DNA from 4 places in the Psychrobacillus sp. MER TA 171 genome. Region 2 is predicted to be linked to each of the others. Evidence: riboswitches for the same ligand, from Rfam matches in the RefSeq annotation. Region 2 holds a riboswitch; each other region holds the start of a gene.

Region 1 (7,964 bases), on a different contig from region 2:
TCTAATACTGACATCATGACACCCTCTTCCTTCTTGGTATGAAGCCTATTAGGAACAATAGCAAACCACTAAGTAACAGAATCATCGACCCATTACGGAAATTGACGGAGGACGAGCTCGCTAATACGGATTTCCAGCCATCTACAATGTTCCATGTATCAAAATAAACAAATGGATTAAGATACATAAAGGAAGTAGTAATGTATTGATTTGCGAAGTAATAACCCAATACGGAAACTAATAATGTGATAACTAAAGAAACATAATAGTTTTTAATCCATCTCCCAATTAAACTAAATAAGCTGTTCAGAAAGAAAATTTGGGCAACGATAAGAAATCCACTTTTAACGAGTAACACTAGTAAACTCTCAAAGTAAAAATAACTATTATCGACAGGAGAAAAAAACGTATTTTCGCTCGCATTTTTAAGAGCATAAACTAAAATCGGATAGTCCGGTTCACCGAATCCACCTATAATTGAACTGACAATAAATGTAATTCCTCCGCTAATTAGAATTGCCCCATAAGCAATTAATAGATTGTAGGCCCATTTGCTTGCATAAATAGATTGGAAAGTAATGGGCTTGGTAGCCAAAAAATGAATGGATGATGTTGGTCGCTGTTCCTCGGAAAGACATGTCCATAGCAGAAGTATAAACACACATAAGACCACCAACATTATGTTCCAATCTAAAAATTTATACATAGTGAACAAGCTACTATTTCCATATTTCGTGTTTCTTTCTTGAGATGATTTTAGTAAGGTGTAGTGTTCGTTACCTAAAGCATAACTAGGATCATTGAAATGAGAAATCCACTGATACCCGATCGGCCATGGTGTAATATTTTTCTTATCTAATATATGCTGTTGCTCCTCAGAAGCCATTACAGTAACGTTCCACATGGGTGAATCTAACTCTTTATAGGATTGGTCGGGCTTCGTAATTTCATTATATTTTTGAGCGAAATCTTTCGAACCAATATTATATTTTAACTCATCCAATACGTTGTATTCGTTTTCAGCGTGTCTAATCATCATGGTGAATGGGTTTTCCTCGGGAAAGTCTGTCGTCCCGTCTCCTGAATCCTCCGACATGCGATTCGCTTCAACTTCTCTATTAAAATCTTCTTCATGGACCCTCCACTGTACTTGTTCTTCAATAAGGAGGTTTTGTAAATCTTCCATAACATTCAAGTATATGGTTGGCAGCTTTTGATAGGTTTGATTGACGATAATAAATGTACTACCGATAATCCCAGTTAACAGAATAATGGTAAGCAACACATGACCTTTGCGCTTCTTTTTAATATGTTCAAATTGAAGCAACTGCATCCTCCCCTCTAGTTTCGGATAAAATCGCTTGCGAGCATAAGCAGGGAGGGGGGAGGTGAATACCACATTCTTCGATTTAAATACCGGAAAGCATGCAAGTATACCTAGAATGAGCAAGAGGAGCATTCCAGTTAAATACGTTACAAAACGATTGGTAGGTAGTAAATGCATCTCATAAGAAACAATTAGATGGATAGGATTAAACATATGAAATCCAAATAGAACAGAACAAATATAGCCACACACGACCAGGACGGTAATGATTGCTAAAAGTACACTAAATGAAAGCCGCTGTTTAAACAAACATATTGCAATCGTCAGCATAAGTGCCACAAAAATTGCCCAACCAATTGGTAGGAAGAGTAGCCATTTCCATACTGGCACCATAACTGTTCCTGCACCAATAAGCATATCTATTGGATAGTGTATCGTCTCTAAATTCCCAGTCAAAAGAGGTGGCAATAAGGTAAAGAATGCTACTAAAATCGTATATACAATCACAAGCATTAAAAAAGGTATGAGATACCCGTAATAGATTGCTGTATTTGAAAGTGAGTTAACTTTAAAGAACTCGAACGTCCTATTTTGTTCATCCGAAATAATTTTATAAATGAAGATGAGAAAAAATAGAAATGCAGTAAAGGGACTGAATAATAGCTGGAATAACTGCTTAGAAAATAGTGCTGTATTAAAAGGGGTCTCTTGTTCCGTAAAAGGTAGGCCTTGTTTCGTTAATGCGGCTGCTTTTTGTTGCTCAACTTTTAAAACCTCAGGATTAATATAACTTATAAAGTCATAGCTTTCATACTCACTATATGCTTTTAAGTAGGCGAGGTTTTCGTTGGAAATATTTAAATCTCCTCGAATCAGCTTAGTTGATATTTCTTTTAAATACACTTCTTGGATGAGTAAACTGTCTAGTGCTAGTTGTTGTTCCTCGGTTAAGCCTAAATCCTTTTTTTTATTTAATAGGCTACCAATGATAAAATTAATGGTTTCCTTTCGATCATTAAATGTGTCTTGTAGCTCTTGTTGAGTTGTTCCGGATTCATTACTATTAATAGCCATCAAAGAAACGATAAATAGAATGATAATAAAAGGTACCAATAATATGTATTTACTTTTTAAGATTCCTTTCATAACGAAACTTATAACTTCTCTCATGAGTTCCCCCCTGAAAAACAGACGTAGATTGTTCCACTTCCTCTTTATATATGATTATATGCTTGTAGAATCGAGCATATTTTCTAGAAAAAGAAAACATCCCTTTAAATAGTGAAACTTACAGAGAACTGCAGAGTTAAACAACTACGTAAAGGGATGATTTCTAAGAAAGCCTTTATTTTAACTATTCTATCTTCCTATTTATCAAGTTCACGTGATACTGGTGCGTAAGGACCTGTTTTAATGTATCCTGAGAAAAATGAGTAGTTTCCAGAGCCGTCTGCAAAACCTCTATTATAAATATACCCAGAATACGTTTTACCATTTCTAGTTTCAGTTACCCACATAGATTGATCTCTAGTAAAACGAACCGTTCTTGAAACAAAAATTTGTTCTGAAGATACATCAACTTTTGTTTCTTTACTTTCAGTGGCTTGTACATTTTCTGCTTGGGCTGTGAATCCAAAACTTAAAGCAATTACAAAACTTAACAATAATATTTTAAATTTCTTCATAAAGTATATTCCTCCGTATCAAATTTTATTTTTTTAGAAAACAAAATACTTAGGAAGAAAATCGGCCGATTATTCTTACAATTCAATCTTTTCATATTATGATAACCTTGTCCAGCTCTTTTTGTTACACACTTTCTTAGAGGAAATGCCCATTTTTAGTATGTTTTCAAGAGTAACTTGTGTAAGTAATTATAAATATTTTTTGAAATTTTCAAATGTGAGATCAGTCCACATTGCCTTTTAAAAGACGAAATTAGATTAAAATCCATAATTCTATAATGCAGAAAAAGTGCTAAATGCAGCAAATGGATCTCTTTCAGGAATAAAGACATTTAAAAACTTTCAGAATTCTATTCTGGTTCTTTTGTTATCCTAGAGTATTAATATATTTTATTTACAATAGTATTTATTCTAAAACAATCAAATATGTAATATAATGTAAATTATTAATGAGGGAGGTGCTTTTATGGAAAAAGGAATTCTATTGTTTTTAAAGTTAGCTATTGTTTTAATGGGAATCCCAGTTCTTGCTTTATGTATATTTCTAGTACCTGAAATAGCAAGCTTTGTAGTAGAATTATATCCTGAATATGCTTATTTGAAATACCTAGTTTATATCGATTTGTATGCAACAGCTATTCCTTTTTACTTTGCTCTATACCAAGCACTAAAGCTTTTAAATTATATAGGTCATCATAATACCTTCTCTGAACCTTCAGTAAGAGCCTTGAAGAAAATAAAATACTGTGGATTAGCTATTAGCTCTTTATACGTTTTAGGTATGCCAATATTCTTTCTTATGGCAGATAAGGATGATGCGCCTGGAATCATAGGCATCGGACTAGGCATGATTTTTGCTTCCCTTGTAATTGCAGCCTTCGCATCTGTTCTACAAAGACTTCTACAAGAAGCAATGACACGAATGGAACATAACAAATGAAAAGTAGAGGCTTAATTATTGGAATGACTATAATCAGTATTGCTGTCCTTACTTTTTTTCTTTTAAATAGAGCTGATTACCATGGCAAAGTAGGGGATATAACGGATAATAACTTTACCTTATATCCTCTGGAAGTTAACCCTGAATACGAGCATTTTACTCCTAAAGTTCATATCTCTAATTTCACCAAAATAACAGGTAAAATAAATAACATGCGGAGCTTAAAAGAAGGACAAGAAGTGGAAATATGGGCTGTGGAAAAGGAAGGAAAGATAGTTGCAAAAAAAATTAAGGTATTGAAAGACTCGTAAAAATTATGTTAAAACTGTTCAAGGAGAAGATATAATGTCATGGTACTTAGAGAGTGTTTATAAGAGAAATAAAGAAGCGCCCTATACTTTTTATATTCCTAGCCAGGAAGTAATTGATATTTTAAGAATAGGAGATCGGGTCAAATTAATTTTCGAATGCGAGACTAGAGCAGACGGGTATGCTGGTGAAAGAATGTGGGTGAAAATTACCCATAGGGATATGGAAAACTTTAAGGGAGTTCTTTCAAACGACCCATTCAATATAAGTGAATTAAAAATTGGACAAGAAATTTCATTTCGTGCAGAGCATATATGTGACACTGAGTATAATGATCCAAATGCTTCTAAATGGGATTATTATTTTGATACGAAAATAATTGTAAGCAACGATGTTTTAGAGAGAAGAATTTAATTTTATGTTAAAAGACGATCCAAAAGATGGTCAAGATTCTGGTTGGTCTGTTTTAAGTGGTTACGAAGACGATAGATTTTTAAGTAATTCTGATAATTTCCAGTATATATCCATAGGTGTAATTTTAAATATAGATGACTCTGTTCTATCTTTTATTGATGAGCCACCTCTATGTGCATATGAAAGAAATGACCACGGTGTCTTCTATAAAATAGAAGATTACGATTGGGAGTCTTACTTAGCTTAGGAGGGGATTTATATGAACATTGCTCAATTAAAAAAAGTACTATTTAAGCAAGCTACCATTTTTGAGACGGGTGGTTATCGACCAACGGAAGAATTAGGAGAGAGCTGGATTGGAAAGGTCATGTGGGGAAAAGAAGAAAATATACCTTCACAGTACGAGCCTTTAAGTACAATTTTTTTAAACAATCTCCCTTACGTACCGGAGGAATTGGAAAATATTCAACTAATCACCATTTATATGGACTTTAATGTATATGATCATTTAAATGATGATAACCTAGCGCCTTTTTTTATTATCAATTGCTATACAAGCTTCAATGGATTACAAAAAATAAATAACCAATCTGCGAGGATAAAGTCTTTTCCGTTACAGCCAAGATTGGTTAAGAACGATACTCCTGCCTGGGATTCTGAAGATATAGAAACGGAAGTCCAAGATGAGATTTTACGTCTTGAATTGGAGGAGGATATTGAATATTACGATGACATCGTGGAGGATATCTATCCTATGCATAAGATCGGTGGGTACCCCACTTATACACAGAGTGGAGTTTCATACGGTGAAGAATATCCATTTGTTTTTCAAATAAGCTCCGATCCGAAGGCACAATTCAATATAGTTGATAGTGGTAGTTTTTATTTTTTCTTTAATCAACGCAAACAAGATTGGATTGTATACTGTGATTTTTATTAATAGCAGGTAAAAAAGTAGTAATGGATTAAAGCTCATTTCAGTAAAAGTTTTTTTATATTATTATTTATCTCAAAATGTTTTGATTCAATTATTCCCTTTGTTTTTAGATATATTAAGAAGATGGAGCGAATTTCAGTTGTACACAACTAAGAGAGGGTGTTCTTTTTGACTGGATGGAAAGAAGAAAATAAACCAAATATCCTGAAAACAGCACGAGAACAATCAAAAGCAACGAAAAAATACTAAAAGAAGTACGAGAAACGATTGAAAAAAACAATGATGAAAACAAAAAATCGCGATGAAAAACTACTATATTAAGCTTTTTTAAGGTTAAAGTTGTGTTTTATATATTATAAAGAAGTCTTTACCAATCAACCATGAACCTTTTCTAATTATTGATTGAAGTGGCAGGCGGAGCGATAAGACCTCACAGCCACGCGCGTAAGCGATGGGTGAGGGCTTATCGCTCCCCCCCGCGGAAAGCGTCCGCCAGAGCGGAAATCTATTCTACTTTCCACATTTAAAAGCATATAAACTTCAATATTCTTTATTAATCGTTCGTATTGTTGAAATGTATAAAATGTATGCTTTTTCAAATACCGACTTCAACTCGACAACATCTAAATATAAGGTATAATAAATGCAAGAAACAATAGAATAACATTTGCTTAAAGGTGCTCTAGTTATCGGTTACTAGAGTTAAAAGGGAAGCTGGTTAAAGTCCAGCGCGGTCCCGCCACTGTAAGTGATGCATATGCATCATAAGCCAGAAAACCTGCCTTTACGTACACACCCATTACCTACGCGGATAGGTCTGGTGTAGGTCCGCTTTCGGTTTTTCGTGGCTGATTTATACCTATCTATCTCTCATCCTAGGATGGGGGATTTTTTGTTGTCTATATTTAGGAGGAATAAAGGATGAAGAAACTGTGGTTAATTATTGGAATGACCTTGCTGATTTTAGGTGGTTGTAATGAGCAAGAGACACTTCCAACAGAAAAAGAAAGTAGCCAAGAAATTGGTAACTCAGAAACGGCATTCCCACTTACACTGACGGATGCAGTAGGACAAGAAATTACGCTAGAGGAAGCTCCGACATCCATTATATCTATGATTCCGAGTAACACGGAAATTCTATTTGCTTTAGGGCTAGATGATGAAATTATCGGTGTAAATGATTATGAGAGCTACCCTAAGGAAGCCTTAGAAAAAGAAAAAATTGGTGGCATGGAGTATAACATTGAAAAAATTATCTCTTTAAGTCCGGATATCGTATTCGCTCATGAATCCATTGTTTCAATGGCAGAGTCAGGATTACAGCAGCTTCGAGATGCTGGTGTAAAGGTATATGTTGTACAGGATGCAAAGGATTTTAACTTAACCTATACAACTATTGAACAAATTGGCCGAGCAACGGGGAAATATGAGGAATCACAAGCCGTTATAGAGGATATGAAGGCAAAGGTTGATGAAATTCAAGAAAAAGTTGCAAAAGTAGAGACAAAGAAAACAGTATTCGTAGAAACTTCCGATGTACCAGAAATCTATACTCCTGGTAATGGGACATTTATGCAAGAAATTTTGACGATGGTCAATGCAGAAAACATTATGGCCGATCAAGATGGCTGGTTTCAAGTTAACCCAGAGGAAATAGTAAGCCGTAACCCAGATGTAATGTTAATCACCTATGACTACGTGGAAGGAATTGTAGAAAAGGTGAAGCAGCGTGATGGCTTTGACACAGTGACTGCCATTCAAAACGATGAGGTGGTACAAGTGGATGAGGATGCAACGAGTCGTCCAGGTCCACGTTTAGTAGAAGGCCTAGAGGAAGTGGCTAAGGCTATTTATCCGGAGGCATTTAGTGAGTAAATCAATGATCGGTTATATCTTGTCACTGGCTACGTTAATCGTAGCCATTTGGCTAGGTGTGTCGGTCGGATCTGTAAAGGTACCGATCAGTACTTTATGGGATACGGGTACAGATGCGATTGCAACAAATATCGTCTGGAAGATTCGCATGCCGCGAGTTATACTCGCAGGATTAGTCGGAGCATCCCTGGCAATAGCGGGAGCAGCTTTTCAAAGTCTGCTTAAAAATCCGCTAGCCGATCCTTATACATTGGGAGTGTCGTCCGGAGCATCAGTTGGTGCAGTGGCTACACTCTTTTTTGGAATATCAGTACCTTTTTTAGGAATGTTCACCTTGCCTGTTTTCAGTATGGCAGGGGCGTTAATCACTATGCTGATCGTCATATCCTTTGCGAAGCTTGTTGATCGAGCGATGAAAATGGAAACTATTATTTTAACAGGCATTATCTTTAGCTCGTTTCTCGGCTCAGTCATTTC
Region 2 (7,964 bases):
ATAATTTCGTTCGTATATTCGGCTTTGACCATAGCTGACATTTAGCATATCAAACAATTTATCTAAATCTAGTTGACTTTCTTTCGCAAGGGTAAGCGCCTCACTCACTCCAGCCGTGTAGAAGCCAATTAGTAAATTATTGATCAGTTTTGTAGCAGTGCCACTATCAATCTTTTCACTAACATGAAATATGTTTTCTCCTAGTACGTTAATGATTGGCAATGCTCTTTCAAAAGCATCCTTCGAGCCACCAACCATGAATGTGAGCGTTTTATTAATGGCACCAATAACCCCGCCACTAACAGGTGCTGCAAGAAAATCTACACCTTTTTGCTTAGCGCTTTGTTCAATTTTTATATTAAGTTCGGGAGAAACAGTGCTTGTATCGATTAATAGGATGTTTGGATGAGCGTGCTCGATGAGTCCCTGGTCGCCCAAATAGATTGCTTCCACAGCACCATTGGACGGAAGACTCGTAAAAATAACGTCACAGCTGTTTGCCAATTGCGCAATCGTATAGCCTACTTTTCCACCATTTTTCTCAAAAAGAAGTAAAGCTTCTTTGTTCAAATCAACTCCGTACACATCAAAATTAGATGCGATCAAATTGTGAGACATAGGTAACCCCATGTTTCCTAGCCCTACAAAGCCTATCTTTTTCATTAGAACACTCCCATTCATATGAAATATCGACCATGCTTTATCATTACTTCTGCAATTTTCCGTTTCTTTATAAACAGATTGCTGTATAGTGGTACGGACAGTTTTTTTATTTGTTGTAGCATAACCACCTGTAATTGCTCATCTATTTCTAATGAGGTAAGTATCGTAATAGCAGCAGTTTCTATTTTCCGGTAACCCTCCTCACAGATGATGCCGGTAACTAATTGGTGGATTGTTTCCTCTTTATTGCTCTCTTTATTGTTTATATATTTTTCTAATCTTAAATAGGATGACTCCATTACATAAATGTCCTTTGTCATATCAGCTAGAAGTCGTAAGTATTCTTGTTCTCGCTCTAAGTTTAAAGTAGTTTCCGAGAAGGCTTTCAGAACGTCGTGTAGCAGCTCTAGTGATAGAACAATATATCGGAAATTTCGGTTTGAGCTGGACGGGGATTCACTCCCAACAAGTGGAACAGTTGAAATAAGTTCTTGCTGTTTTTTTAATATTAATTTAGCAATAGTTAAACGATTTATTTCATTTGTTCCTTCAAAAATACGGCTAATCCTCGCATCTCGGTAAAGGCTCTCGACTGGATATTCTTGCATAAAGCCATTACCTCCATGAATTTGTACCGCCTCATCTACAATTTCATCTAATATTTCGGAGCTATTAATCTTATTTAATGCACATTCAATTGCAAAATTGGCTAATAATGCAGGAATCTCTTGATCACTTTCGATTGATTCCAAAGCTTCGTCTATACAGTGAGCTGTACGGTAAGCAGCACTTTCTGCACCATATATAGAGATGACCATATTAGCTATTTTTTCTTGAATCATCGTAAAGTTAGATAAATGTTTGTTGAATTGTTTTCGTTCATTTACATACTGGATCGAAAGTTGGGTTGCTTGCTTTGCAGTACCGATATTCGCAAAAGCAAGTTTGAGACGTGCCATATTTAAGATGTTGAGCGCGACTTGATGACCTTTTCCCCTTACACCTAGCATATTTTCACTTGGAACAGATACATTATCTAGAATAAGAGTTGCTGTGGATGAACCTTTAATCCCCATTTTCTTTTCTTCAGGTCCCGTTGATACGCCTTGCAAGGATTTTTCTACAATAAAAGCAGTGACCCCATCTACTGTTTTCGCAAATACAACGAATACATCTGCAACTTTTGCATTCGTTATCCATTGTTTTTCTCCATTTAACAACCATGTTCCATCATTCTGTAAATTAGCTGTCGTTTTTAAGCTTAAAGCATCAGAACCAGCACTCGGCTCGGTTAGGGCATAGGCTCCGATCCATTGACCAGAAGCAAGCTTTGGTAAATACTTTTCCTTTTGTTCTGCAGTCCCAAAATAGACATACGGAAGTGTTCCAACTCCTACATGAATATTAAACGAAACACTGAAAGAACCACTTTGACCCATTTTTTCTGCGACCAATCCTGCAGTTTTTTTGTTTAACGATAAACCACCATATGATTCTGGGACTTCGATACTTAGCAATCCTAAATCACCCGCTTTTTTAAACAACTCACTTGTCGTAGCATAGTTATGCTGTTCAAACTGCGATAAGTGAGGAATCACATCTTGTTTAATAAATGACTCCGTCGTTTTTGCTATGAGATGATCTTCTTCCGTGAAATCTTCTGGAGTGAATAAATTAGCATGCGTTTCTTTTTCTAGAGAAAAGAGGTTCTGCACATGGACCAATTGTTTTTCCATCCTAAGCCTCCTAACTTAATGAAGATAAAGCTGTTTCAACAGCTTTATCCTAGTCTTTATTGTTGAGTGGTTAGTACAGTTTTAGAGATAGCCTTGTCTAATTCTTCAAATTTGTAATACGAAATCGTTTCGTATAATTCGCTTCTTGTTTGCATACTAGATAATCCTACTTTTTGAGAGCCGCGTTCTTTGATCAAATGAAAAACTGTTTCATAAGCCTTTGCTGCTACTCTAAGGGATGTAACTGGATAGATGACCATTTTGTAGCCCATTTCCTCAAACTGTTCCGCTGTATAGTAAGGAGTCTGCCCAAATTCAGTCATGTTTGCAAGCAATGGAACGGATATTCTATTCGAAAACTTACGGAATTCTTCCTCCGATTTAAGTGCTTCTGGGAAAATAGCATCCGCTCCAGCCTCCACATATGCAGTTGCTCTTTCAATGGCCGCTTCTAAACCTTCCACTCCTCGTGCATCTGTACGAGCAACGACTACTAAAGAAGGGGCAACCTCCTTGATCACTTGAATCTTCTGTACCATCTCTTCTGTTGAAGTAAGCTGCTTCCCATTTAAATGTCCACATTTTTTAGGGAGCTGCTGATCCTCTATTTGAACTGCAGCAACTCTAGATTCTAGCATCTCCTTAGCAGTTCTCGCAGCATTCAATATTCCACCAAATCCCGTATCAATATCGACTAATAAAGGAAGGTTCGTTGCACGAATAATATCCTTTGCACGCTCAGCCACTTCCGTAGATGTAACTATCCCTAAATCCGGTAATCCTTTACTAGCTGTGTAAGCAGCTCCAGATAAATATAATGCAGAAAAGCCAACCTCTTTGGCGATTAATCCAGCCATCGCATCATGACTTCCAGGAATTTGTAAAATTTTTCCATCTGCTATTAAAGTACGAAATTGTTCCGCGAGTTCTTTTTGAGTAGAGTCTTGATCTACTATCCAAGCCATTTTAAATTCCTCCTTTTAAAGTAGAAACAGCTCCATAAATTCATTTACGTTCATTTCTGCTAACGCTTTATAGTCGTAACAAACCTCTTCCATTTTTTGTAGCTTTTTTTTTGTGTAATGAGACTGTATATTGAAAGAAAATTTTTCCTTGATTTTTGGAAAAGCTTCCTCTCTACGGAAGCGATGTCCTAAAGGATACTCACATTCTACCTTTTCCGTCGAAGTTCCATCTTTGAAATAAATTTGAATAGCATTGGCGATCGAGCGCTTGCTCGGATCGAGATAATCTTGACTGTATTGTTTGCTTTCTACTACTTCCATCTTATTTCTTAGTTGATCGATTAAAGGATCTGAAGCCGTTTCTTCTTCATAATGCTCTGCCGTTATAGTCCCTTTCAAAAGACCGATTGCGGTAATATATTGTAAACAATGGTCTCGGTCAGCCGGATTATGAAGAGGTCCAGTCTTATCGATAATTCGAATTGCAGACTCATGCGTAGTAATTGTAACCCGCTCAATTTCCTCAAAACGTTCTTTCACTAGTGGATGCAACTTAACCGCACACTCTGCTGCGGTCTGCGCATGAAATTCTGCAGGATATGAAACTTTAAATAAGACATGTTCCATTACATAGGAATCTAGATTTCTTCCAAGCTTCAACTCTTGTTTATTAAATAAGACATCTTGGAAGCCCCAGCCTGGTGCTGATAGAGCCGTAGGATAACCCATTTCGCCTTTCATTGCCATCATTGCTAAATATACTCCACGGCTTGTTGCATCGCCTGCAGCCCATGATTTACGTGAGCCAGTATTAGGAGCGTGTCTATATGTTCTTAGACTAGAATTATCAAGCCATGCATTGGATAAAGCATTAACAATCTCTTCTTTTGAGCCTCCAAGCATTTTAGTTACAACAGCGGTAGTAGCAATTTTGACGAATAAAACATGATCTAGACCAACCCGATTTAAACTGTTTTCTAGGGCAAGAACGCCTTGTATTTCATGTGCTTTTATCATCATTTCTAAAACTTCTTGTACAGTTAGTGGTTCTTTTCCTTCTGCTAAATTTTTTCTAGATAAATAGTCAGCAACTGCAAGAATCCCTCCAAGATTATCTGATGGATGCCCCCACTCTGCTGCTAACCATGTATCATTAAAATCTAGCCATCTGATCATACACCCAATATTAAAAGCCCCTTTTACTGGATCAAGTACAAAGGAGGTACCCGGTACTCTAGATCCATTAGGAACAACCGTTCCTGGCACAACAGGACCTAATAGCTTTGTGCATTCCGGGTAATTGAGTGCGAGAATACCGCATCCAACCGTGTCTAATAATACGTACTGGGCTGTTTGAAAAGCTTCGGTGCTTACTATGTCCTTATGCAAAACATAATCCGCTATTTCCTCTAGTAAACTATCCGTCTTCGTTCGATCATTTATATATAACAAGTTCATCTTTCCTTCCTGATGATATTAGTTTAAAATTGTAGTGGATGTTTTGCAGAACATCCACTTGGCGGCGTGCTTAAGCTACTATTTGTCTATTGGTTGATAATAATGGCGCGTCGCTCGCCTGTATAATGCACTCTTGGACGGAATAATCGATTATGTGCATGCTGTTCCATAACATGTGCGCATAATCCTATTGTTCTAGAACTAAAGAAAATTGGTGTATATAGAGGAATCGGAATACCAAGCATCCAATATACGGGTGCTGCATAATAGTCAAGATTTGGGTAGATACCTTTTTCTCTTTCCATTATTCTTTCCCCAGCTTCACACATTTGATAAAGAAGATCATCTCCCTTTACCTCACACAATTGACGTAAAGCATCTTTCATAATAGTCGCTCTAGGATCCATTTTTTTCATATAAACTCGGTGACCAAATCCCATAATTCGATCTTTATTTGCTAGTTTTGCTTTAAGCACTTTTTCAAATTCCGCTACCGTTTTTGCTTCTAACAACATGTACATGACTGCTTCGTTTGCTCCACCATGCAAATTACCTTTCAAGGAAGCCACTGCGCCAGTGAGTGCTCCGTACATGTCGGATTTTGTGGAGGCGATCACTCTTGCTGTAAAGGTCGAGTTGGGCATCTCATGCTCACTATATAAAACAAGCGAACGGTCAAATATCTTTTCTTCTAAGGGGGTAGGTTTTTTCCCTGTTAGCATATAAAAAAAGTTTGCACTATACGACAATTCTCGAAGAGGTGCTATTACATCTTCTTTCTGGATGACTCTATAGCTATTTGCAACTAGATTAGGAACCTTTCCCAATAGTTTGTATGCCTTTTTCAAATTTGCTTCCACCGTGCAATCATCGATTTCTTGATCAAACCCTGCAAGAGAAGAAAGCCCCGTACGCAAAGCGTCCATTGGATGAGTATTGCTAGGTAATAGCGTAAAGATATCTAATATTTCCTTTGGTACATCATATTCACCTTTTAATACTTCTTCCAAAGCAACTTTTTCTACTGTATTTGGAATTTCCCCTTCTAGTAAAAGGTGAACAATATCTAAATATTGGCTTGTCTTCGATAACTCAATTAGATCATATCCTTGAATAACAATTTCGCCTTGTACTGTATCTAGAAACGAAATTTCCGTTTCCGCCGCGACTACACCGTCGAGGCCAGGATAATATTTCTGTTCGGTTTCGGTTTCCATTTCTCTTCCTCCCATCCCCATTTACATTTTTAGCACTTGAAAGCCCTTACAAAAAGCTATAAAATTACTCTTTTCGCTTAAGTTTTTCATGTTTCCACAAACAAATATGCTAGTGAAAGAAAATAATCCTCATTTTCAATTCGATTGTTTAAAAAAATAAACAATAAAAAAACAACTTCTTTTAAGAAGTTGTTAAGACACGAAGGAATACTTTAATAAACATGTTTAATAAGAAAACACGCCCATAACTCTCGCACTTAACACCCCCTATCCTCGTAGGTATTGATGCATGCTAAAATAGGCAGGTCTCCTGGCTTATGATCATCGCTTTTCGTACCTTCCCATCTTCTCTTTAAGAAAACAGTGGCTTTTTCGAATCGCTCCCATATACAGTTGCGGGACAGCGTCGGACTCTAACCGAACTTCCCTATTAAGCCGAATAGTCAATACTAAGCGGCACCTATTTCTACACCTATTCAATTTTCTATTTCAACATATCAAATATTCTTAAAATTTGCAATATTTTTTAAGGCATTTTAATATTTTCTATTTAAAAAATGAAAACACTAAATTTAGATTATAAATGATCAATCTTTATTGTAAATTATCTAATTTATTTCAAAGCCACATCAACAACTTCCATTTACTTAGGACAAGAACATTCATACTAAATAACGAAAAATACCTATGTAGCATCTACTATCTTTTTATTAAAGTGAATGAAGATTCTTGTCCTTGTACAGTTCACTATAAAAAATATGTATATTTATTCATTAAATACAAAAAGCATCCAAATTTCTTTTGGACGCCTTTTGTCTGATAATGTATTAAAATTTTACTTCACATCTATAGAAATTACTTGATGCACTCATGTTTTGAAGATAAAAGCGATGTTCACCAGTTACTCTTGCCTTTGTAACCATAACAATGCCACCTTCGTTACCCTTAACTGTAGATATTATATTCCAGTTCGGATCATAAACTATCATCCTTCTTTGCTCAGCTGGCCCATAAGTTGAAAACTGCGTACTAGTACCCGCTCCAACCAAATAATGCTTTCCGGAAGTTTCACTATTTCCTAAAGTAGCATACCACGTACTAGTTCCATTTGTACCAAACTGCGGCATGTATTCCTCTTTTGTAAGTTCCTCTTTTACAAGTTCATTATAATCAATAATGTATTTGTTATTATCTTTAGTTTAAGTGAAAACCTTCACATTCTTATTCAAATCTTAACATAACCATCCAATTTGTTCCTATCTGTTTTTTAATAAATTAATAATTGAAAGCTCGGATCTCCTGATATCCCTTTCTCCAACTCGGTTGAATACTACCCTTTTTCCTTTAATTCATCCTTTTTGCTCGATATTCCGGCGTTTTTGCGTTAATCCTTCTTGTAGCAACCCCACCGTAGATTAAAAACCTCACTATTCTACATAAATAAAATTGCACTGAACTAAATGGGGTAGACCAACAATATCACTCACTTAATCCATGATTCAAACGAAAACAAACAGCCAATCGCGGGTTCAATACCGTCAATTGGCTGCATGATAGGGTGTTTTATTCCTGTCTCAAAAATTATAGTCAGTGCCCTCCACCCCCAACAAAGTTTTTTTATGTCTATTATGACTCAAAAGCTGTTTTATCTGGAAATATACCATTTTCTCTTACAAGGCAAACTGCCAATCTTTGAGCAGCTCGATCAAAATAAAACTTAGAGGGAATATTTTGATCAGGTAAACTTTCTAACTCTGAAAACTTTCTGGTTATTTTATTTAACTCAATTTTACCCATAATCTCTTCATTAGGTCCAAATTTGTAAACTACAGTTTCATCATCTTCATATTCCTTTAATAGTAAAACATACGAAGCCATTTTTACTCCTCCTCTGCTGGATACCACGGACGCCCAGATTCAACTGT
Region 3 (7,964 bases), on a different contig from region 2:
ACCTTTTCCGTAACGTTTAACAGTTTCTGAATAGATTTCGAAATCGTATGGAAGGAAGCGGTAAGTTTGACCATTCCAATGCTCTCCTGAACCACCTGTTCCTTCTCCGATTAGGAAGCTACCCCATTCACGGTAAGGTAATGCTCGTTGTGTCATATCGTGACGGAATGTAATTGTTTCTTTAGAAAGATCCTGCATCATTTCTTTACGCTCTGCGTAACGTAGTTCATCGTGAGCCATAAAGTAATCCTCAGTTGAACGTTCTTTACCACGTTCGATACCTACTACTTTGTATCCTTTTTTTGTAAGTTCTGCTGCAATAATACCGCCTACCCAGCCTACCCCTACTAAAACTATATCTGTTTTTGGTAATTTAGTTGCCAAAGTTGTTCACCCTTTCTATTTGTGCTGATTAGTGTTGATGCTGAGAGTTTAAGCTCATAGGATCTATTTTCACGAATTCATCTTTTTCTAATACATTAGTATAACTTGATTGATGTCCAGGGAAATTCTTCATTTTCCAACCAGCCATATCTTTGTTACCGCCGTACATAGGGTCAGCATATACTCCTTCAATTGTTACTTTTCTAAGTAAAGAGAAGAAAAAGGAGGAACTAACGGCTCCATTTAATTTAACTTTATCAGCTTCAAAATCTTTTAAGATTTCGATTTGTTGTTCTTCTGTTAAATTAGCAAATTTAGGTTTATCATCGGATTTCTTTGCAGCCTCTGTATTTAAAGCTGCAATTCCAAGATTAAACACTTGCTGACGGTTCAAATGTGTTTGGTACCCTTGTTGTGGAACTGCTTCTGCAGGGAAGAAAGGACCGGTCATATATTCTTTTGAGTTTAGGCCAAAGCTTCCTGCGAGTTGGTGATCAATATAATATGCAACAAGTAATTCTTTCGCCCCGGGTCCTACCTCAGTTTTAGGAAAAATTTGCTCTGCTGCAGCTTCTATCGTGTCAAATTGTGCTTTGTCAAAATACATAAGTGCTTGGTTGAAGTTAACACTAGTAGTTGCTGAATGAACCCCAGTTTCATTAGTTTTAGATGTTGAGTCTTTCCCTAGTAAAGAACCGAGTGCTCCACCTAATACAACTCCACCAACTGTTAATCCAGAGTTTTTGATAAAAGTACGTCTAGATGAACGTTTATCTAAGTAAGTAGTCTTGTTTTCCTGTTCTGACATAATATGACCTCCAATGTAAATTAGTATAAATAGCTTATTGTTTATTTAGGTAAACAATGGCTTAAAAGATATTCTGATTAATGAAAAACTGCATTCCAGTTATAAACTAATGAGAATAGGATCGTATAAACCAATAAAAATGAGACAAAGTATATATATTTTTTTCCAGTCCAGCAAAGAACAATTATAGCTAGTCCGATACTTGAACCTATTAACGCGAACCAAGGAAACTCATTATTAAAGTAAAAGAGGCCAAGAGCTAAATCTGCTACTATAAATAAAGCAAAAATTACTTGATTCAACAGTTTTAATTCTTCTAAGTTATATTGCGTCACTTTTATTCTCCTTTAACATAGTACACACAACTATGAAAACGTAATTTTTATAAATACAAAACAACCGTTTTACAGTCTACTCCTTTTATTTCTTAAAAACTAGATATTTATTTCGATTATAAAAATATAATTTTATTCTGAAAAAACATTAAATTTTTATAATTAATGCAGAATAATAGAAAAACCTTTGTATTATGGGCATAAATTAATTAGTATTTCCTGGATAAATAAACGATAAGATTATATTTATATAATTAAATTTTTGCAGAAGGGATTAAGGTACTTTTATAACGAAGAGACTTTTCCAGTTCAAAACGCTTAGATTATTTTTAACACTAAATTATTTACAAATTTAAACGTAGGAGTATAATGTGTTATTGATACAAAACAACCAATTTTATGTATGATTAACTACTATTGAAAAAACACATGAGAATATACAGAAACAGTATAGGAGAGATTATAATGCCAAATATCGGAATACCAGGTTTAATCATTATATTAATTATTGCTTTAATCGTGTTCGGTCCGAAAAAATTACCTCAATTGGGTAGAGCAATTGGAGAGACGTTAAAAGAATTTAAAAGCTCAACTAAAGATATAGTAGACGATGTTGCAGAAGAATTTAAAATAGAAGACAAAGAAACAGTAACTAAAAAAAATATCTAATGCAAAAAGCCGCCAAATTCTAATAGGCGGCTTTTTGCATGTGTTAATATACATTCCTAGATATCAGTCTATAAGAATCTATACAAAAGCTTGTTGCTCTTTATTTCTTTAAATAACGAAGAAATAAAAGGGCCTCTTGGAGTTTGTGTGATGGGATAGGGGTTAGTGATATAGGCAACACACCAGAGATGAAAGTTTATACAGACGGGGATTTATCAGATTCAAACTGTAAAATTTGGATTCCCAATGAACCAGTTAAAACTTGTCAATGAAGTCATGCTACAAAGGGTAACTAGCCTTTGTAGCATTTTATATATATGCACTTTCATATGCCACTTCTGTTACGATCATTTCCTCTTCGGAGTAAGCCTTAAGTAGTTCCCTTGCTATATACGATGGTGCTCCTAATGATTCTATTATTGCTTGCTCGGATTTCCCCTCTCTTAACAAGTCACAAAAATATTTTTGGAAATCTCGAACAACCGCTTGGCGCTCCTTAGCATTTAAAATATATAGCTGTTTTTCTAATGTCTCAATATAAACGTTTGCTGTCACTTCTAACTCCTCCTCGGTACTATTCATTAAATAGTACTATACCATAACACTATTATCCATTGCAAGGTACCTGTTTTAAAATAAAAGAAGATGGCCTCCTCAAAACGAGACCATCCTTTACTTTATTTAAATAATTCTGGATAAACGGTTTTGGCTACTAGTTCCACAGCTTCACCAATTCGTGGACCAGGGCGAGACATTATGTCCGAATCTAATTGGAAGATGGCGTTGTTTTGTACAGCCTCTAGCTGGTTCCAGCCTGGACGAGCCTTAATCTCACCAATTGGATCTTCTACATAATTTACGGTAGTTAAGATAATCGGAGGATTTTTCTTAATGACATCTTCCTCAGATAATTTAATCCATCCCTCTTGGTCTCCAAAAATGTTCACAACAGAAGCATTATTCAAAACTTCTTGTTGAAACGTATTTTTACCAGTTGTAAAAATTTCAGGAGAGGGGCTTATCTCAAAATAAACTTGTTTCTGATTAGCTACACCCGATACTTTGTCCTCAACACTTTGAATAGTAGTTTTAATAGAGTTAACAAGGTTTATTCCTTTATCCTCAACTCCCATTACTGCGGCCAACTGTTCAATATCACCATAGACGTCTTCAAATGACAGTGCCGATTGAATGACAAAAACGTCTAAACCCGCATCTTCCAACACTTTAAGCTCTTCCTCAGAACCGGTGGTATACGCTATCACTACATCTGGGCTTATCTCTAAAATCCGTTCTGCATTAAAGCTCATAGAATCGGAAATTCTTTCAATTTCCAGTGCTTCTTCTGGATAGGTATCATACTCTGTAGCTCCCACTATTTTATCTCCCACGCCAAGGGCAAATAGAATTTCTGTGTTGCTTGGTTGTAGAGACACAACCGAGTCGGGAACTTCTTCAAATGTAATTTCGTTCCCCATATCGTCCGTTACAGTGTATTCCTTTACTTCTTGTACAGAATCTGTTTCAACAGCTGTATTCTTTTCAGCCTCTTGGCAGCCTACAAGTAAGATAGAAAGTATTAGTACCGCTAACCAATTTCTTAATTGTTTATTCATATGTTAATCCCCCAATTCTTTCTTTTTTCTCATGGGATATGATTTACTGACAAATTGAATCTCGTCAACTCCATGATACTTATTTACATATACCGCCATTGCAAACAATACATTTGCTAATAGCTGCGTGTAGTCAAATAAAATCTCAGGTACTTCTCTTTCTAAAGAGACTTTATGTAAAGCTCTGACCGACTTTTTTGCTTCACTTCGACATACGTGCAACTCACAAGCAACCGTTGAACCTTGTGGAAGTACGAATATATCTACTCTTCCTTCTACTTCGCTTACGTAGGAATCGTACATATCGCTGAGGATTTGTAAATCTTCTTCATGGATCGCGAGCTTCCCTCTGACAGACCCATTTAAGTGGTATGCCATCGGGGCCAAATACATAAGGTCCTCATATACTCTTGGAATATCTTTTGTTAAAGAAGCAGCCAAGCCGATACGTGTCGTCAGTGAGTCCGTTCGAATCTCAAAGTCTACTGTAGAAGGCTTCTCTCTCATAAACGGATAACAAATATAACGCATGTCCTTTTTCACCTTTTCCCCTCCCTTCCTAGTAAATGTGAACATATGCAATACAATACTCGACCTCTTACAGCACAAAAAACGCCACCCCAAAAAGGGCGGCGCAATACTATTTATCGTTTTATAAATTCAATCGAAAAAATAGACACGTGCCGTACAACCCCTTAACTTCCGAAGAGTATTTATACGTTCAAGAAAAGGCTGGTCTCCTGGCTCATGCATCATTTTACTCTAAGAACCTTCCCATCGACTTCTAGCCGACAGTGGTATTTTTCTTATTTCATCTGCATTTACAGTTGCGGATACAGCTTCGGTTTTTCACCGAATTCCCAATTAAGCTGACAAGTCAGCACCTTTTCCCTGCAATAAATTATTCACTTATCGTAAGTGTACCATAGCGTATCATTTTGGGATAGAAATGGTTATCTAGTGTTAAAACTAGTAATTAGTTTGTTTCTTGTTCAGTTTATGCTACTGTTTTTATATGAAAAAATATATCCCACTATTACTTTTAATTCTCTTTGTATTTATTGCTTCGGGTCAAACTTCCGAGCAGCAATCTTTAGAGGCTGTGCTTAAAAACTGGCTTCCCAACAAGCCATTGGAATCCTTTTTGTCTTTATTTCATATTCCATATTGGGGATTTTATGTCTCTGTCGAGGAACGTGGCTACTATGCATTTGTTGAATTTTTAATCAGAAAAGGAACGCACTTTTTTTATTTTGGTTTGATTGGATTAGCCATTTATATTGCTTTACCGAAAAAAAAGTACAGAAAGCTGTTGGCCATACTGATTACCTTTTTTCTAGGAGCAGCAGATGAATTCCATCAATCCTTTACGAGTGGACGATCTGCACTCTTTCAGGATGTTCTATTAGATACAAGTGGCGCAATTTTTGCCATGCTATTGCTAACGCTTGTTCAATGGTTAAAGAATAGAAAAAACGCTACCCACTAAATTTAAAAGGTAGCGTTTTTCTATTAAGCTATTTAAAGAACTTATTTTCGACTTTTCTTTAATAGGAAGGCAAGACCTAAGGTGATAATGGAGAACACAGTAAGTAATTGATTAATCGGAAGTATAGGCTTGAATTTTACATTTTCCTCGGTGATTTCATAAACTCCAACTGGTTTAATCGAAAATACACCACCTGCTCCTTCTCCTTGACCACTAGCATTTTGCTCGTCTGTAAATCCACCGCCTCCTCCTCCACCTACGAAGTAGTTCACTTTGGCTACTGGCAGAATCCGTTTATTGTCCATAATAATTGGGTCCCCGTATATTAAAGAAGCATCCTTTTCTCTAGAAAACTTTTCAAAAATAGAACGTATTGGTGTTTGTATCATAGGCAGCTTGGTATTATCCTTTTGTTTACTTGTCTTTTCCTCCATACTATCTCTCCTTTATTTTAATATAAGGGTCATATGATGTTCCTCGTAATAAACATCTCTTTCCTTTAAAGCCATTTCTTCTGTTCCAAATACTTTAAATCCTAGCTGCAGGTATAAATTTTTTGCAGACTCATTACTAGATACTACGGAGAGATTAATCTTTTCAATTTCATTAGTTTCTCTTGCCTGTTTAATCGCCTGCTCCATTAAGGACTTACCGGCACCTTTTCTTCTCCCGTGTGGACTAACATACATCGCAAATATATTTGCTCTATGCTTCATTTTTGAGCCACTCTCCTGTAAAAGAGTAACCATACCGATTAATTTATCTCCCTCAAATGCGCCGAACGTATAATTCCCATTTACTTGAAAATTGCTTCTTACTCGTTCAATTGGATTTTCTCTTTGAATAGCCTCTTCATAACTAGTACCAAATGCTTCGGGGTTATTTTGCAGTGCCTCAAGCCTTAGCTGCCAATATGCCTCTGCATCATCACCTATTAATCTTCTAATTTCCATTTCTATACCTCCTGAAAATAGCGTGCATTGCAAAGTTCATGTGCGTACAATATTAAATCTCGACAAGCTTCTGCACGTGAGCTTTCTGTTGCAAATAGCGAAGGAGATTGCTCTAATGTACGAATTCTCATCCCTTCTTGTATTAAAGGATGCCAAACATTTGGAAGCATACTTAACCCTTTTCTCAGTGCTTCTTTTTTTGAAATGATCTGCTGATATTCGAGTGAATAAAGAATTCTGCAAATAGTAGCTGTAACAGCCTCCACCACTTCATCAGTCACTGAATCTGGTATTTCTTTTGTTTTCTCATACCAATATTGATTAATATTGTATTTTAACGTCCCTAAGACGTCCTCCCATTCAGTAGAAATCTTTAACTCTTGAATATCTGTTCCCTGCAATGTAATTCCATGCTCCTTTAACACCCACCAAGTCACATGATTAATGTCCCAATGCCCAACTCTAACAACGCCATCCGCACAAAAAGGATAAGGTTGCATTGTTTCGTTCCCCTTACTAAGGTCAGTTGCTTGGATATACATACCGTCCATCCGAGAACCTAATTCCTCTTTAGACAATTGAAAATGAAGATCCTTTATCATTTCTATCTCTTTCTCATTTACCTGTCGATTTAATAAAACGATAAAGTCTATATCACTCTTTTTCTCATCAAAAGCGTCTAAAGCAACGGAGCCATACAAATAGACTCCTTCTATTAAATTCATAGGCAAATGTGTATTTAATTGCTGTAGATATAGTTGCATTAAATTATGTAGAGAATACGGTAATAAATACTTCAACCTTTCACCTCCTCTAAATATGTTCAAAATATGTTCCAGTTCCCGAAATTTCGACAAAACATGACAAGTAACACTATTGATATGTATTCATCTGCGTTACATTATCGCTAACAAATTATTTTTATTAAGGAGATTATCAACTGTGAATAAAAAAGTTGCTTGGATCACTGATACTGCCGCTTTATTGGAACAATCATTTATTGAAAAACATAATATACATGTCTTACCGTTAAATATTGTTTTTGAAGAGGGTGCATTCAAAGAAACGATTGATATGACACATGATGAATTCTATGACAAATTAAGAAATGCTAAAGTTCATCCAAAGACCTCTCAGCCTCCAATTGGTGAAATGGTACAACTATATGAAGACCTAAAAGCAGAAGGATATGATTGTGCAGTTGCCGTCCATACATCAAGCGGTTTGTCTGGCACCTACCACAGCTCACAAACCGCTTCTAAAATGGCCAATTTCAAAGTATATTCCATTGACTCGAAAATAGGCTCTTATCCAATGGTCAAAATGCTAGAGGTTGGGAAAAGCTTGTTAGAAGAAGGCCGAGGCGTAGAGGAAGTTGTAGCTCATATAGAAAATATGACAAATAACTCTGAGTTATCCTTCATTCCATCTAGCTTGACTCAGCTTCATAAAAGTGGTCGCGTTTCCGGCACAGCAGCGTTTCTTAGCAATCTATTAAATATAAAAGTGGTTATTTCCTTTGATAATGGAAAAACCGTCCCGACAGAAAAAGTACGTGCTACTAAAAGAGCTAAAAACTATGTAATGGGACGCCTTCGAAAAGATATGAAAATAGCAGAAGTTCCAGAAGTTGCAGTAATCAACTGCAACAACAAAAAGGATGCTCAAACGTGGAGAGAAGAAATCCTGCAGGAATTCCCTAACCTTAAG
Region 4 (7,964 bases), on a different contig from region 2:
AATGACTACCCGCTTAGCAATCCTTTTCGCATGCTTTAATATGGTCAGTTGTTCCTCCCATGAGGCATGAGTATATAAATTATAAGGTAAGTCGATAATCGCTACGTCATAGGCTTCCTCTATGTCTTGAATAGCACCCTTCTCTACCTGTCCAGTTAGCCCAAAATAAGCCAGATTTTCTCTGGATCCTATACAAACTAAGGGATTAATATCTCTTCCTACAATATCGATATCCATAGATCTCGCTTCTACTAGGACAGTTCCAATTCCACAGCACGGGTCGATTGCTCGTACGCCTGAAGGATGAGGAACGGCTATATTAGCTACAGCTCTAGCTACTCTCGTACTTAGGGCAGTAGAATATTCTTTTGGTTTTTTTATATGATTAAACCAAATAGGTTCACTCTTTGTATAAGTACCAAAATACCATCGCTGTTGGTATGGAGCTATTGCAAAGAATTGTTCTGGATTATGAAGGTCAAAATCTCCCTTCATCTCTGATCCAATAGCTCGTTCAATGTGGAGACGCTCCTTGTTTTCAATCTTATCCTCACCTTGCCTATCATTTATTTTAAGAAAGATCACTTTGTTGGTCTCTCCTTCTTCACCAAATAAATGGGCAGCGGCAATAATTTCTTCTACAGTGTCCCCCTCCGCTAAGATATCCATTCTTCCCTTCATGAATGGACTTCTACTAGGATCTATCTTTGTATCACTTTTAAGTATTTTCATGTCTGTATCGTACCCAAAAAAAGAGCGCATCTCTAGATGACAAAGAGAGCGTTCTGCATCGTTATAAGCAAATGTATAAATAAATGACGGATGATCGTTTAAATTTTTCAACGTATTACCTCCAATAATATTTTCATTATAACATGTGGTACTTTTTAAAGTCCGTTATCATAACCCAATAGTTAATTAGCATAAAAAGGAAGTATAATAAGGATTGACAGTAATTTTCAGAACTATTAGATATTTAAAAGGGGATAAGCGAATGGAATTTGATGTAATCGTTGTAGGAGCCGGCTTAGCAGGGCTCGTGGCAACAGCTGAATTAGTAGATGCTAGAAAGCGAGTTTTGTTATTGGATCAAGAACCGGAAAGTTCCCTAGGCGGGCAAGCCTGGTGGTCGTTTGGAGGACTATTTCTTGTAGACTCTCCGGAGCAAAGAAGGATGGGTATTAAGGACTCCTACGAACTTGCATGGCAGGACTGGCTAGGGACAGCGGGGTTTGATGGAGATAACGAGGAAGAATACTGGGCAAAAAAATGGGCAGAGGCTTATGTACGTTTCGCTCATGAAGAAAAAAGAGACTGGTTGCACGGAAAAGGTATTCGATTTTTCCCCGTAGTTGGATGGGCAGAACGTGGAGGTTATCTAGCTGAAGGACACGGCAATTCAGTTCCTCGCTTTCATATTGTATGGGGTACAGGCCCAGCAATTGTTGCCCCATTTAAAAAGCAGGTGCAAAAAGCAGTATCCGAGGGATTAGTTACTTATAAGCCACGTCATCAAGTCGATCGTTTGTTAACTATTAATGGTAGGGTGACTGGTGTAGGCGGATCCATTTTAGCGGCAAGCGATGCGGAACGTGGACAAGCAAGCTCAAGAGAAGTTATTAATAACTTTGAATACCACTCGACAGCAGTAGTAGTCACAAGTGGAGGCATTGGAGCTAACCTTGAACTAGTACGTCAAAATTGGCCAGCACGCCTCGGCTCCCCTCCTAAAAACATGATTTCCGGGGTTCCAGAATATGTAGACGGAAGAATGATGGGAATCACTGAAAAAGCAGGTGGACGTGTAGTCAATAAAGACCGAATGTGGCATTACACAGAAGGTATTAAGAATTGGAATCCAATATGGAAGGAACACGGAATTCGTATCTTGCCCGGTCCATCATCCATTTGGCTAGATGCAGAGGGTAATCGCTTTCCCGCCCCAAACTTCCCAGGCTTCGATACATTGGGTACCTTAAAAGCCATTCAAGATACTGGATATGATTATTCCTGGTTTATACTCACAGAAAAAATTATTGAGAAGGAATTTGCACTATCTGGTTCAGAGCAGAATCCTGATCTTACTGAAAAGAGCATCAAACAAGTGCTAAAAAGGATTTTACCTGGGCCAACTGATCCAGTTAAGGCATTCATGGAGAAGGGGGAAGATTTTGTAGTTGCCACAACTCTAAAGGAACTAGTAGCTGGGATGAATAGAATTACCGGAAATAGCCTGTTACATTATGAACATCTAGAAAAACAAATTGTAGCTCGTGATCGGGAGATGGATAATAAGTTTACAAAGGACCTTCAAATAACTGCCTTAAGGGGAGCCCGTCATTATATCGGAGATAAGCTTATACGTGTAGCTGCCCCTCATAAAATATTAGATATTAAAAATGGTCCCCTGATTGCAGTTCGTTTGAATATCCTGACTCGCAAAACACTAGGGGGTCTTCAAACAGATCTAGGCGGTCGTGTCCTTAACTCAGAAGGTAATCCCGTTCCCGGTCTTTATGCAGCTGGAGAGGTCACAGGCTTTGGTGGTGGAGGAATGCATGGCTATCGTGCTCTGGAGGGAACCTTCTTGGGAGGATGTCTGTTCACAGGAAGAGAAACAGGGAGAGCATTGGCCAAGGACTTATCCAAGTAATATAGAAAAAACTTTGACTACCGTCTGTCAAAGTTTTTCTTTTGGAAGGGAATATGCTCTTTATACTTCCTTACATAAATATTGATATATTTCGTAGCCTATTTGAGAAAGTATTCTTTTGGATAGGATATCATCCTCCTTCTCCGATAGGACTGTTGCAACTAGTTTTCTATTTCCTACAAAAAATACTCCTACATCATGACGGGTGCCTGGTATCCAACCAGTCTTATTTGCAAATTCCCAAGCAGGCATCCCATTATTGAAGTTGGAATATGGAGAAGGAAGTTTTTCCGGCAAACAATCACGGACCTGTTGTTTTTTAAGCATATCTATCATTTGCTTACTTGCTTGTTCACTAACTAGCTGTCCCTGAGCCATTTTAGATAGTAAGATACCAACATCTTTTGCAGCAATTCTATTAGAGCCAAGTGGATTTGGCTTACTCAACATAAGCTTATTATAAAATGTACTGTATTCCATACCGGCTTCCTTCATTGTTTGTTGAATATTTTCTACTCCAACTAAATCTATTAAAAGATTCGTAGCTGTATTGTCACTTTGAATAATCATCAGAAGCATGATATCTAGTAATGGTAGTGAAGTTCCTGGAGTTAAATGCTGGAGGACTCCGGACCCTCCCACATACTCATCTTTTTCCAATCTGACTAAATCGGTCAGGGACAATTGTTGACGTTCTACTGCCTGAAAAACTGCTGTCATTATTGGTACCTTAATGACACTAGCTGCATAAAACAGCTCTTGCTCATTGTGTTCCCACTTCTCTCCCGTATTCAAATCATCTAATACAATCCCCCATGTCCCCTTGGAAGGTTTAATCAACTTTTGAACTTTACCTATTAGCTCCTCCACTATCCATCCTCCTCTAGTCATTCTCTTTGTTTTATTATAGACTATTATAAGATTTATTTTTAGAAAATTCGAATTTATGGAGAGCATGTTGCATGACACAACTTTTTCTATTACAAAAAGTCATTGATTATATAGACGAACATATTAAAGATGATATAAATACCGAAAGCCTTGCAAAGCTTATCAGCTATTCCCCTTTTCATTTTTCTCGTATTTTCCATCAGACTACTGGTTATACACCAATGGATTATGTGCAAAAAAGGAAGCTACAATTTGCCTTAGTTGACTTACTGAAGGAGAAAAGAATTATAGATATAGCATTAGAATATGGGTTTGAAACACATGCAGGCTTTACTAAATCATTTAAACGCTGCTTTGGGAGTCCCCCTAGCTTATATAAGATGCACTGCCCCATTTCGGTTCCACAAAGACTATGTTTAGAGAGCCTTATACAAAAGAAAACTGGGGGAGTAGTTCTTCAGCCTAAAATCATTTCTAAGCCCCCTTTTAGGGTAGCAGGTAAGACGTTTGAAACACGGATGGGAAATATAGCCTTTACGAGAGATGCCCCCGCCTTTTGGAATCAACGAATACTCTCTGAGGAATCCATTGAAACTACTCTATATAACCTCTTAACACCTAAAAAGCACGGAGAATATTGTTTTAATCTTAGTGCACCAGAGTCAGAAGATCATTTCACCTATTTATTTGCGGTGAATTTTGAAGAGGGCACAACAGTACCTGAAGGAATCCTTAAATTTACCGTTAAGGCCACCACTTATGCAGTTTTCAAAACACCTCTTGTACCGGTAGAGCAATTTGTTTCCTCTATCAAAGGTACTTGGCAATATATTTTAGAAGACTGGCTACCTGATTCCCAATATGAAGTCGATGAAGACAGCTATGACTTTGAATATTATGATGAACACTGCCATGATTGGGAGTACGACAAAGTTTATATGGAGATTTACCTTCCTATTAAAGAAAAATGATAGAAACTTTAATTTAATAGATAAGCTACTGCTTTTTTTCGAATTACCACTATTTCTGCACACCCTTCTTTAGAAGAGAACGGTAAAAAAATAGAACTGGACTTAAAATAAGCGCACTTACTATAATTGCAGTCTTAATAGTAAGGGTTGTGGCAATATACCCAATAACAGGTCCACCGCTTATTTGCCCAACTGCATCCACCTGCCCTTTTACAGAGAAAAATGTTGCCCGAGTAGAAGAGTCTGGTATGATTTTATTTAACCAAATGTCCTCTAATGGGGACATTACCTTCCGACTAACTTGGATTATTACATAGCAAATAAACAAACCAATAATATAGCTCGAAAATGCAAAGCCTATTAATGCTACCACTATACTGGAGCAACCAATAAAAAGAGCGATATATATTCGGTGCAATTCTTGATAAATCGTACTTTTATTTAAAAAGTGAAGCAACATATATGACAGCAGCACGACAACTAATTGAATTCCTCCAGTTAATAGCACCAGTCGTTCATTGGACAAGGTAGTTATTTCAGCCATTTCTAATAGATGAGGAAGCCACAGACGATCGAAACCTTCACTATAAAAACCTATAAACAGAGCGATTAGAAATAGCATACGAAGTATAAAGCTAGTTCTGGAGAAAAGAATGATTTTATCTAAGTTCTCCTTCATTGTCTCCCATGCACCAACTGTTTCGCTTCTTTTCAAAGGTTTAAAATGATTCTCTTGCATAAAGAATATTAGTAAAACAGCTAAACCAATCATACATAATCCTCCTACTATAATCGGTAGATGGATTAGGTAGGAGCCGATTAATACGCTTAACGGAATGGCAACTAATTGGCCAAGGTTACCAGCCTTAGCTCCTCTCATATATGCAGATGAGGCCTTTTCTTCTCCTATTTCATCAGCTATCCAGGCTTGCAATGACCCGCTAGTAAAGGTATACCCTATCCCCCATGCCACTTGAGCCAATAAAACCGTAATAAAAAAAGGAAACAAGCCCTCTAATAAAAAACCAACTCCTATTAGAAAGTAACCAATGATAACGGATAGCTTCCGGCTCTTTAAATCAGACACGATACTAGTTGGAATCTCAAAGAGAAATACGGTTATCTCCAACACAGTTCCCACTAAAACTAGTTGCAACGGATCCAGCTTAACAACGCTTACTTGATACAACAAACTGACTGTAAATATAAAAGTAAAAAATAATTGCGATAGAAAGCAAATATAAATATACAGCCGATATGGGTCCTTTAAACTACTCATTTACCTCACCTCTCCACTTGATTATAAAAAGAGAAGCAGTCCACGACTTATCCAAATTTGCTATATTGACTAACTTTTTTTATGTTATAGTGAAAGAACAATTAAATAATGTGTAGATTTAGGTGTTCTTTTAATTGCAAAAGAACTTAAAAGGGAAGTTCGGTGAAAGACCGACGCTGTCCCGCAACTGTAAATGTGAGCAATACTTTATAAACCACTGTATGTATGGATACTACGGGAAGGAAGGTAACGCGATGACCATGAGCCAGGAGACCTGCCTATTTCAAGTACACACCACGACCCTACGAGGATAGGAGGTGCTAAGTGTAACTATGACAAGCAAAGCTTGAAAATACTGCCGTACGAAAAGACATACTAAAATCCACTGGAGCGAACAGACTCCTTATTTAATCGTGGTTTTTATTTGTTTCCTAGCGTACTGACTATTAAATCATACTAACCAAGCATCCTCTTTTATAAAAAAGAGGATGCTTTTTATGTTAAAAACGAAAGGATTTTGGAAATGAGAAAAGAGATTTTTATGGAGCAATTTAAGCAAGTATTAATGACAAACCAGGTTGCAAGTACCTCGATATCTCTACAGTCTACCTTTGAGGAAATGAAAAAAGAAATTGAGCTTAACTCAGTATGGAGTATAGAAGAAAGAAATCTTTTTCTTCACCACTTAAATGTTGCACACCGTCAGATTAAACAAGAGATTGCTGGAATAGAGCAGGAATAAATAGAATACATATGTCAGTCAATTTCATAAATAGAGCTTTACCAATTAACACGAACCGTATTAATTGTAGCGACAGGCGGCGACTCCAGCGAGATGAGGGAGACAGATAAGACATCACAACCACGCGCGCAAGCGATGGGTGATGGCTTATCGCTCACCCCGCGAGAAAGCGTCGGGTTGGCGCGGAAATCAATTCTGCTTCTACACATATAAAAGCATATATAAATCACTGTTTTTACTAATTGTTCATGTTTGGCTTTTTAAAATAGAATTATGAAATTGACTCTTTTAAAAAAGCGAACCAATGACGTTAGTCATTTGGTTCGCTAATTCCTATAGATCTTGATAATCCCTTTGATATTTACCGCCATCTTTAACCTCTGAATGATACAAAGCCTTCAGAGCAAAGCTTTTTTCTAAATCATGCTCCTTCATTACTTCCTTTAATCTTTTAGCTAAATCAGGACTGAACTTAACAAGCTCTTCCATTTTAGATTTTGAATATTGCATTACATTACCTCCCCACTATCATTGTTTATACAGTATAGCACTTTGACATAAAGACATACGAAAATTTCAGTTTAGCCTAATTAAATTTCTACCACTCTAACTCATAAAAATAGACAATCACATTTTTTCCAATTTTGCATAAATTAATTTGACAATTCTAAAAAGATGAGTTAACCTAATGAACAAATGTTTCCTAAGGGAAAATAATTATCTTTTAAGAAATTTATATTTTTTTATTCTAAAAGTTTCCCTGAGGAAATAATTTATAACAAAGGAAAAGGAGTGTAGTAAATGAAAAAATTATTTTTATTATTTTTTGCTGTAGTTTTATTGGCTGGATGTAATGACCAAAACAATGGAAAGGCGGAAGCTGATAAACCACTAGTAGTTACAACTACAGGTCAGGTTGCTGATGCCGTAAAGACGATAGCCGGGGATATGGTAGAAGTTAAATCCTTGATGGGACCAGGAGTAGATCCACATCTTTATAAGGCGACTCAAGGAGACTTACAAATATTAGAGGATGCTGACATGATTTTTTATAACGGTCTAGAGCTTGAAGGAAAGATGAGCGACATTTTCGAGAAAATGAAGAAAGAAAAAACTGTTGTAGCAATTGGGGAGTCAGTCCCAAAAGAGAGACTATTAAATGATGAGGAGCATCCGGAATTATTTGATCCACATATTTGGTTCGATATCGAACTTTGGAAGGTGGCTACCCACGAGATAACCAAATCACTTACTAAGGAATTTAACTCTAGCGAGGAACAGTTTAAAGAAAATGAGGCAGAGTTCTTTAAGGAATTAGACACTTTAAACGATTGGACGAAGGAACGTATTAATGAAATAGCTGATGAGCAGCGTGTACTTGTTACTGCTCATGATGCATTTAACTACTTTGGTGAAAGTAATGGAATG

The links. Region 2 has a riboswitch for cobalamin ahead of mmgD (citrate synthase). Riboswitches for the same ligand answer to the same signal wherever they lie in the genome.
Region 1: linked by a shared signal. The riboswitch ahead of M3627_RS00075 (ABC transporter substrate-binding protein) and the one ahead of mmgD (citrate synthase) in region 2 are both predicted to bind cobalamin.
Region 3: linked by a shared signal. The riboswitch ahead of M3627_RS05520 (hypothetical protein) and the one ahead of mmgD (citrate synthase) in region 2 are both predicted to bind cobalamin.
Region 4: linked by a shared signal. The riboswitch ahead of M3627_RS11365 (hypothetical protein) and the one ahead of mmgD (citrate synthase) in region 2 are both predicted to bind cobalamin.

The regions. Positions count from the first base shown of each region.
Region 1 covers NZ_JAMAWN010000001.1:9,086-17,049, forward strand. Annotated here, with positions in the region: gene M3627_RS00040 (ABC transporter ATP-binding protein) at 1-17, opposite strand, end outside; gene M3627_RS00045 (hypothetical protein) at 14-2,497, opposite strand; gene M3627_RS00050 (hypothetical protein) at 2,695-3,012, opposite strand; gene M3627_RS00055 (DUF2975 domain-containing protein) at 3,479-3,952, shown strand; gene M3627_RS00060 (cold shock domain-containing protein) at 3,949-4,263, shown strand; partial or broken gene M3627_RS00065 (immunity protein Imm33 domain-containing protein) at 4,298-4,922, shown strand; gene M3627_RS00070 (DUF1963 domain-containing protein) at 4,935-5,615, shown strand; cobalamin riboswitch at 6,271-6,412, shown strand; gene M3627_RS00075 (ABC transporter substrate-binding protein) at 6,534-7,487, shown strand; gene M3627_RS00080 (iron ABC transporter permease) at 7,492-7,964, shown strand, end outside.
Region 2 covers NZ_JAMAWN010000007.1:29,541-37,504, reverse strand. Annotated here, with positions in the region: gene M3627_RS08410 (NAD(P)-dependent oxidoreductase) at 1-663, opposite strand, end outside; gene M3627_RS08405 (acyl-CoA dehydrogenase family protein) at 678-2,399, opposite strand; gene prpB (methylisocitrate lyase) at 2,456-3,364, opposite strand; gene M3627_RS08395 (2-methylcitrate dehydratase) at 3,380-4,822, opposite strand; gene mmgD (citrate synthase) at 4,909-6,039, opposite strand; cobalamin riboswitch at 6,323-6,518, opposite strand; gene M3627_RS08385 (hypothetical protein) at 6,867-7,166, opposite strand; gene M3627_RS08380 (hypothetical protein) at 7,666-7,917, opposite strand.
Region 3 covers NZ_JAMAWN010000004.1:57,542-65,505, reverse strand. Annotated here, with positions in the region: gene M3627_RS05550 (GMC family oxidoreductase) at 1-384, opposite strand, end outside; gene M3627_RS05545 (gluconate 2-dehydrogenase subunit 3 family protein) at 413-1,192, opposite strand; gene M3627_RS05540 (hypothetical protein) at 1,270-1,527, opposite strand; gene tatA (twin-arginine translocase TatA/TatE family subunit) at 1,990-2,196, shown strand; gene M3627_RS05530 (HAAS signaling domain-containing protein) at 2,506-2,751, opposite strand; gene M3627_RS05525 (ABC transporter substrate-binding protein) at 2,874-3,812, opposite strand; gene M3627_RS05520 (hypothetical protein) at 3,816-4,355, opposite strand; cobalamin riboswitch at 4,526-4,715, opposite strand; gene M3627_RS05515 (VanZ family protein) at 4,828-5,301, shown strand; gene M3627_RS05510 (GerW family sporulation protein) at 5,343-5,735, opposite strand; gene M3627_RS05505 (GNAT family N-acetyltransferase) at 5,748-6,254, opposite strand; gene M3627_RS05500 (aminoglycoside adenylyltransferase domain-containing protein) at 6,257-7,054, opposite strand; gene M3627_RS05495 (DegV family protein) at 7,197-7,964, shown strand, end outside.
Region 4 covers NZ_JAMAWN010000010.1:106,391-114,354, forward strand. Annotated here, with positions in the region: gene M3627_RS11340 (TRM11 family SAM-dependent methyltransferase) at 1-843, opposite strand, end outside; gene M3627_RS11345 (FAD-binding dehydrogenase) at 995-2,653, shown strand; gene M3627_RS11350 (serine hydrolase) at 2,714-3,523, opposite strand; gene M3627_RS11355 (AraC family transcriptional regulator) at 3,616-4,515, shown strand; gene M3627_RS11360 (MFS transporter) at 4,565-5,794, opposite strand; cobalamin riboswitch at 5,898-6,090, shown strand; gene M3627_RS11365 (hypothetical protein) at 6,318-6,536, shown strand; gene M3627_RS11370 (hypothetical protein) at 6,870-7,046, opposite strand; gene M3627_RS11375 (metal ABC transporter solute-binding protein, Zn/Mn family) at 7,338-7,964, shown strand, end outside.